DNA from 3 places in the Vibrio sp. Of14-4 genome. Region 1 is predicted to be linked to each of the others. Evidence: predicted binding sites of a transcription regulator. Region 1 holds the regulator's gene; each other region holds the start of a gene.
What was found. Region 1 encodes CRP, which controls carbon source genes, mostly activating them, when cyclic AMP is high. Its sites were predicted from a motif close to TGTGANNNNNNTCACA; they were not measured.
Positions count from the first base shown of each region.

Region 2: a site for CRP is predicted at 1,016-1,031, ahead of MHN79_RS07935 (ROK family protein). Genes of this name have one in related genera too.
Region 3: a site for CRP is predicted at 1,330-1,345, ahead of deoD (purine-nucleoside phosphorylase). Genes of this name have one in related genera too.

Region 1 covers NZ_JAKRGI010000014.1:57,945-60,224, forward strand. The annotation lists gene MHN79_RS14345 (phosphoribulokinase) at 1-551, shown strand, start outside; gene crp (cAMP-activated global transcriptional regulator CRP) at 794-1,426, shown strand; gene MHN79_RS14355 (amino acid ABC transporter substrate-binding protein) at 1,552-2,280, shown strand, end outside.
Region 2 covers NZ_JAKRGI010000006.1:60,319-62,598, reverse strand. The annotation lists gene pyk (pyruvate kinase) at 1-823, opposite strand, end outside; gene MHN79_RS07935 (ROK family protein) at 1,107-2,280, shown strand, end outside.
Region 3 covers NZ_JAKRGI010000018.1:54,392-56,671, forward strand. The annotation lists gene MHN79_RS16320 (lactate dehydrogenase) at 1-455, opposite strand, end outside; gene deoD (purine-nucleoside phosphorylase) at 517-1,227, opposite strand; gene MHN79_RS16330 (DUF523 and DUF1722 domain-containing protein) at 1,570-2,280, shown strand, end outside.

The DNA.
Region 1 (2,280 bases):
ACAATCAAATGCCTGGCACTTTTACCCCTTGGCAAGAGCTACCAGAAAGCTCTGACGTGCTGTTTTATGAAGGCTTGCATGGTGGCGTTGTCGACGGTGAAGTTAACGTTGCGCAGCATGTGGATTTTTTGATAGGCATGGTGCCTATCGTCAACCTTGAATGGATTCAAAAATTCGTGCGTGACACCCGAGACAGAGGACATTCACGAGAGGCCGTGATGGACTCGATTGTTCGCTCAATGGATGATTATCTTAATTACATCACACCACAGTTTTCTCGTACTCATATTAACTTCCAGCGAGTACCTACCGTCGATACATCAAACCCACTCAACGCCAAAGGTATCCCAAGCCTTGATGAGAGTTTTGTTGTCATCCGCCTTCGGGGAATAAAAAATGTCGACTTCCCATACCTACTGGCAATGATAGATGGCTCATTTATGTCACGTCACAACACCATAGTTGTACCCGGTGGAAAGATGAGTTTTGCAGTCGAATTGATAGTTAGGCCAATACTTCAGCAGTTGATAGAAACGGGAAAAATTGGTTAAGACTTACTTTGTATACAGGATTACTTTTGATTGCGTGATCAGGCGCACATTTTTGTACACAAAATAGCCAAGTGAAGGCGATTAAAATCAAGAAATCAATTCAAAAAAAAGATACTATTTGAAACAGAAACAAAGATGGCTTGCAGCATTTGAAAAGTGCTCTTATCCTAATAAGTCTTGATTCAAGGCTTAGCTAAAACATGGAAAGAAGCAAGCGTACCCTGCAGAGGAAGTGAGATATTATGGTTCTAGGTAAACCTCAAACTGATCCAACATTAGAATGGTTCCTTTCACACTGTCATATTCATAAGTACCCATCTAAGAGCACACTGATACACGCTGGTGAGAAAGCGGAAACGCTTTACTACATAGTTAAAGGTTCAGTTGCGGTACTTATTAAGGACGAGGAAGGCAAGGAAATGATCCTGTCGTACCTAAACCAAGGTGACTTTATCGGTGAGCTTGGTTTGTTCGAAGAAGACCAAGAACGCACAGCGTGGGTTCGAGCAAAATCACCTTGTGAAGTGGCAGAAATTTCTTTCAAGAAATTCCGTCAGCTTATCCAAGTCAACCCTGATATCCTAATGCGCTTGTCGGCTCAAATGGCAAGTCGTTTGCAGGTAACCAGTCAAAAAGTCGGAGATCTTGCTTTCCTTGACGTAACTGGCCGTATCGCTCAGACACTGCTGAATCTTGCCAAACAACCAGATGCCATGACGCACCCTGACGGCATGCAAATCAAGATCACACGTCAAGAGATTGGCCAGATAGTTGGCTGTTCACGCGAAACAGTAGGTCGCATCTTAAAGATGCTTGAAGAGCAAAACCTAATTTCTGCACATGGTAAAACGATCGTCGTCTACGGCACTCGATAACCATTGTTCTATACATAAAGCCGAGTTCATGATTGGACTCGGCTTTTTTTCTTATTTGTTAATTAGCTTGCTCTATCCTAACCTTAGTTTGAATTTCAACCGTAATTTTCAGGCAGGATGGACTCATGATTTTAAAGCTACTTTCTTCTCTGGTATTGGCTTTCAGCCTAGTTTTTTCATCAATCTCAATTGCCCAAACGACCATTATTCACCCTATCCCACGGGAAGGTTCTGAGCTAGACCAGTACGCTATCGACCTCATTCAGTTTCTTGTGGATAAATCAGGCGAAGGCATTTTGCTCCAACCTTACAAAACACCTGTTGACTCACAATCACGTAAAGTCACTCTGCTCAAAGAAGGCAAAATTACGGTAGATTGGCTAGGCGCCGATAAGACCCTTGAGCAAGAGCTACTTCCTATTCGCTACCCAGTTTTTCGAGGCCTCCTTGGCCATCGTATTTTTATCACCAATAAAACCACTGCAGCCAAACTAGGCAGCATAAACAGCATAGAGGAATTGCGTAAGCTTGGTATGATACAGGGGCAAGGCTGGGCAGATGTAAAGGTCTTAAAGTCCGGCGGATTTAAAGTGAGAGAAGTACCCAGCTTTGATAATATCTTTCGTATTGTTGATAGCGAGCGTACCGATTTATTCCCACGAGCCGTTATCGAACCCTACAGCGAAGTTGCCCAGCGCAGTCAATTATCCAACCTAGTGGTTGATGACAAACTGATGCTGATTTACCGCTTTCCTATGCTGCTGTTTGTGAGCCCTAAGAATCCTGAGGTAGCAGCTACGCTAAAAAAAGCATTTGAAGCTTCATACCAAGATGGTTCATTTGTTGAGTTCTTT
Region 2 (2,280 bases), on a different contig from region 1:
TTCGTGCTCGGCGTATGAGCTGCTTTTGCACGCCAACTAGCTCTGGGTCGCCTATTTCGACTCCCAAGTCTCCACGCGCAACCATAACAGCGTCTGAGGCGAGAATAATATCATCGATGTTTTCTTCGCTTTCTACGGTCTCTGCTCGCTCTACTTTGGCGACAAGTTTTGCTTCAAGGCCCGCATCAAGTGCAAGAAGCCGAGCATATTTCATGTCCTCGCCATTTCTTGGGAAGGAAATGGCCAAAAAGTCCACTTTGATCTTAGCGGCAGTTATAATGTCATTTTTGTCTTTTTCTGTTAATGCATCAGCCGATAGACCCCCCCCTTTTTTGTTAATACCCTTATTATTTGATAATGGTCCGCCGACAATGACCTCCGTAATCACTTGGTTGCCCGATACTTTGGTAACCTCCAGTTGTACACGACCATCATCGAGTAGCAAGATATCACCCGCAGATACATCTCTTGGAAGCTCTTTGTAATCTAGTCCTACTGCGTTTTGATTCCCTTGGCCTTGCGGTAAGTCACTATCAAGTACAAAAGTGTCGCCAACAGAAAGATGGACCTTGTTGTCCTTAAAGGTAGAAACACGTATTTTTGGGCCTTGTAGGTCACCCAATATTGCTACATGAGTACCATATTTTGCGGCAATACTACGTATTTGTGTTGCTCTTTCGACATGCTCCTCAGCTGAGCCATGAGAAAAGTTTATTCTAACGACATTCGCACCAGCTTTTATGATTTCTTCTAACATGCCTTCTTTGTCCGTTGAAGGACCTAGTGTAGTGACTATTTTCGTTCTTCTTTGAATGCAGGTCATGGCATCATCCTTGATCACAATGAGAGTGAAGTGGCTTTTCGACGCAAGCCTTATTTGAGTATATGCAAAATACTGAATTGTGGGAGATATAGATAATTAAGTGTGCACATATTTATTAATGCAAAAAAATATAGTGTCAAATGTTGGATTTGTTTAGCAATTTGATGAAACGCTCAAACAATCATCTTTATACGTGATGGCTGTCACGGCAATTTAGTAAAGTCCTTCACAATTACTTCGCAAAGTAAAAAAATCGCGATGTTGTTGATATTCGGAGCATCCTATGTACATGGCTCAACCAGGTCATATTGACCACATTAAGCAGGTCAATGCTGGCCGTGTATATAAACTTATCGATCAAAAAGGTCCTATTTCCCGAATTGATTTGTCCAAAGAGAGTGAGCTAGCCCCTGCCAGTATTACCAAAATCACTCGTGAATTGATTGAAGCGCACTTGATTCATGAAACAACGGTTCAAGAAGCGATCAGTCGAGGCCGACCAGCTGTTGGTCTGCAGGTCAATAACAAGGATTGGCAATTTCTTTCTATGCGCCTTGGTCGTGGTTATCTCACAATCGCTTTGCACGAGCTTGGTGGTGAGGTGCTCATTGATACTAAGATTGATATTCATGAGATTGACCAAGAGGATGTTTTAGCTCGGTTATTGCATGAAATTGATGAGTTTTTTCAGAGTTACTCTGAGCAACTTGGTCGCGTAACCAGCATAGCTTTAACTTTACCTGGCTTGGTCAATTCAGAGAAAGGCATTGTCATGCAAATGCCTCACTATAATGTTGAAAATTTGGCTCTGGGTCCTGAAATATTTAAAGCCACTGGCTTGCCAGTTTTTATTGCCAATGACACTCGTGCTTGGGCTCTGGCCGAAAAGCTATTTGGTCATTCTCAGGATAATGATAACTCTGTACTTATTTCGATTCATCATGGCCTCGGAGCGGGTATTATTCTCGATGGCCGTGTTCTGTTGGGGCGTCATGGAAATATAGGCGAGCTGGGCCACATTCAAATTGATCCCCATGGTAAGCCTTGTCATTGTGGTAACCGAGGGTGTTTAGAGACAGTGGCGAGCTCTCAAGCAATTCGAGATGAGGTAACCGAGAGGCTTGCTAAAGGTGAGACATCGATACTCTCAAGCATTGATGAAGTTTCTATTGAAGACATTTGTGAAGCTGCCGCTAATGGTGACGCTTTAGCTGTTGAGGTGATAGAAAAACTTGGTCGTTATCTGGGAACTGCAATATCGATAGTGATTAATTTGTTTAATCCAGAGAAGATATTGATTGGCGGAGCAATCAATCAGGCGAAAAGTATTTTATACCCAGCGATTCAAAGCTGCATAAAGGAGCAAAGCCTGCCTGTCTATCAGCAAGGTCTAGAAGTCGTAGAATCTCGTTTTTACAAGCAAGCGACAATGCCAGGCGCCGCTTTAATCAAACAAG
Region 3 (2,280 bases), on a different contig from region 1:
CATATTTCGCGTACTGAATATCCGGTAAATAGCAGCCCTAACAGAGTCTCTTGGAACACCAGCTTATTATTAGTGCCAGACCATTTATCAACAAAAGTTGATTGGCATAGTTTGCAGCGATAACGTTGGCGGTCCCCACTGTAGCCAAACGCATGGTACACGTGTTTGTTGGTGTGTACGGAAAGGCCAAAGTTTTCGCAATGGCTATTCCGACAGGCAGGTAAGCCGTCACTATGAAGAAGTCTTAAACGCTGAAGCTCGTTTAAGACTTCTTGATTGTTAAGTAAGGGGGGGAAAGCGCCACATACCCGACAAACCATCGTAGGTCGTTTCGGGTTTGCATGTTGCACCATGTACCTATGCGCATCACTTTGCCCAAAATTTTCACACGCCAATGTTTTACAAAAGTTGAGTTGTAACCCTTCCGCTTCCTTCGGCAGTTTGCCAGATTTCACTATCTCCCCCTCGGGATTATCAGGGCTACCAAAGCAGCCCTTGGTAGCAAAATATGGTTAATTAAATATTGATGGCGGTTTCCAGAGCGACTTTCATCATGTCGTTGAAAGAATCTTGGCGCTCTTCTGAGCTGAGCTTTTCACCACGGGTAATATGGTCAGAGACGGTCAAAATAGTGAGTGCTTTTGCTCCGTGGTCGGCAGCTACACCATAAATGCCTGCCGCTTCCATATCAACTCCCAAGATGCCAAGTTTTTCCATTTTTTCAAAAATATCAGACTCTGGAGTATAAAAAAGATCAGAAGTGAAGACGTTACCAACTTTGACAGACACATTCTGTGCTCTAGCTTGTTTAACCGCCTCTTCTAACAGACCAAAATCGGCAATGGCAGCAAAATCATGATCATTGAATCGTATACGGTTTACCTTGGAGTCGGTTGATGCACCCATACCAATGACGATGTCCATCAAATTGACATCATCTCTTACCGCGCCGCAGCTACCAATACGGATAATGTTCTTCACACCATACTCAGCAATAAGTTCATGTACATAGATGCTGCATGATGGGATCCCCATACCGTGGGCCATAACCGAAATACGCTGTCCTTTATATGACCCCGTATAACCAAACATGTTGCGCACATCACAAACTTGCTTTGCATCCTCAAGGAAATTATCTGCAATATATTTTGCACGCAATGGATCGCCTGGCATCAAAACAGTTTGTGCGAAATCACCTGGTTGGGCATTAATGTGTGGGGTTGCCATAGTTGATACTCCGAATGATTAATGATTCTAACTACTGATCACTAATTGTGTTGATTTAGAAAAATCGGTAGCCAGATACTAGCTAGATGTGAGGCCTATCCATGAGATGTAAATCACAAAAGTTAGTCTTGTTGTTATTGTTAATTGCATTGATAACTTTTTGTGTTGAAAGAGTTAAAGCAATCGTTTTGCAAGAAAAGACAGCATTTTATCTGAACCAAATACTCCGCATTTACGTACTACGAACTACTTATACAAAGTTAAATCTTGTACAAATAAATAAATCTGTGCTATTTCTTATACAAGATATTTTTTTGTATACCCTTGGTGAGGAATCAGAAGATGACAAACACAATCAAAGTAGGTATCAGTTCATGTGTATTAGGAGAAAATGTTCGTTTCGACTCCGGACATAAGATCAGTAAGTTTGTGACCAAAGAACTAGCGCCGTATTTCGAATTCGTCTCTGTCTGCCCCGAGGTAGGAATGGGTATGCCTGTTCCGCGACCTACTATTCGCTTGGTTTCAAATGACGAACGTGTTGCACTTGTAGAGACAAAAAATCCTGAGAATGAACACACAGCCAAAATGCTCGATTACTCTGAACAAAAAGTGGCTGAGCTCAAGACTCAGGACCTGTGCGGCTATATTGTATGCGCGAAATCGCCTACTTGCGGTATGGAGCGAGTCAAGATTTATCGCAAAGGCGGGGCTGAAAACACCGGTGTGGGGTTGTTTACTCAGGAATTAATGAAGCAAATGCCTTGGTTGCCTGTAGAAGAAGATGGACGCTTAAATGATCCCGTTCTCAAAGAGAACTTCATTGCACGCATCTTCGTGCTAAGAGATTTTTATGATTCAATGGGAGATGAGCCTACGGCCGGAAAACTGGTTGCTTTTCATTCTCGTTACAAGCTGACTCTGATGGCACATCACCCTCAATCATACAAAGAACTCGGCCGTCTCGTTGCCAACACCAAAGACTATGATCCACAGACTTTTTACCAGTTGTACCGAGAAGGCTTAATGAAAGCGGTCGCTAACAGAGCGAGC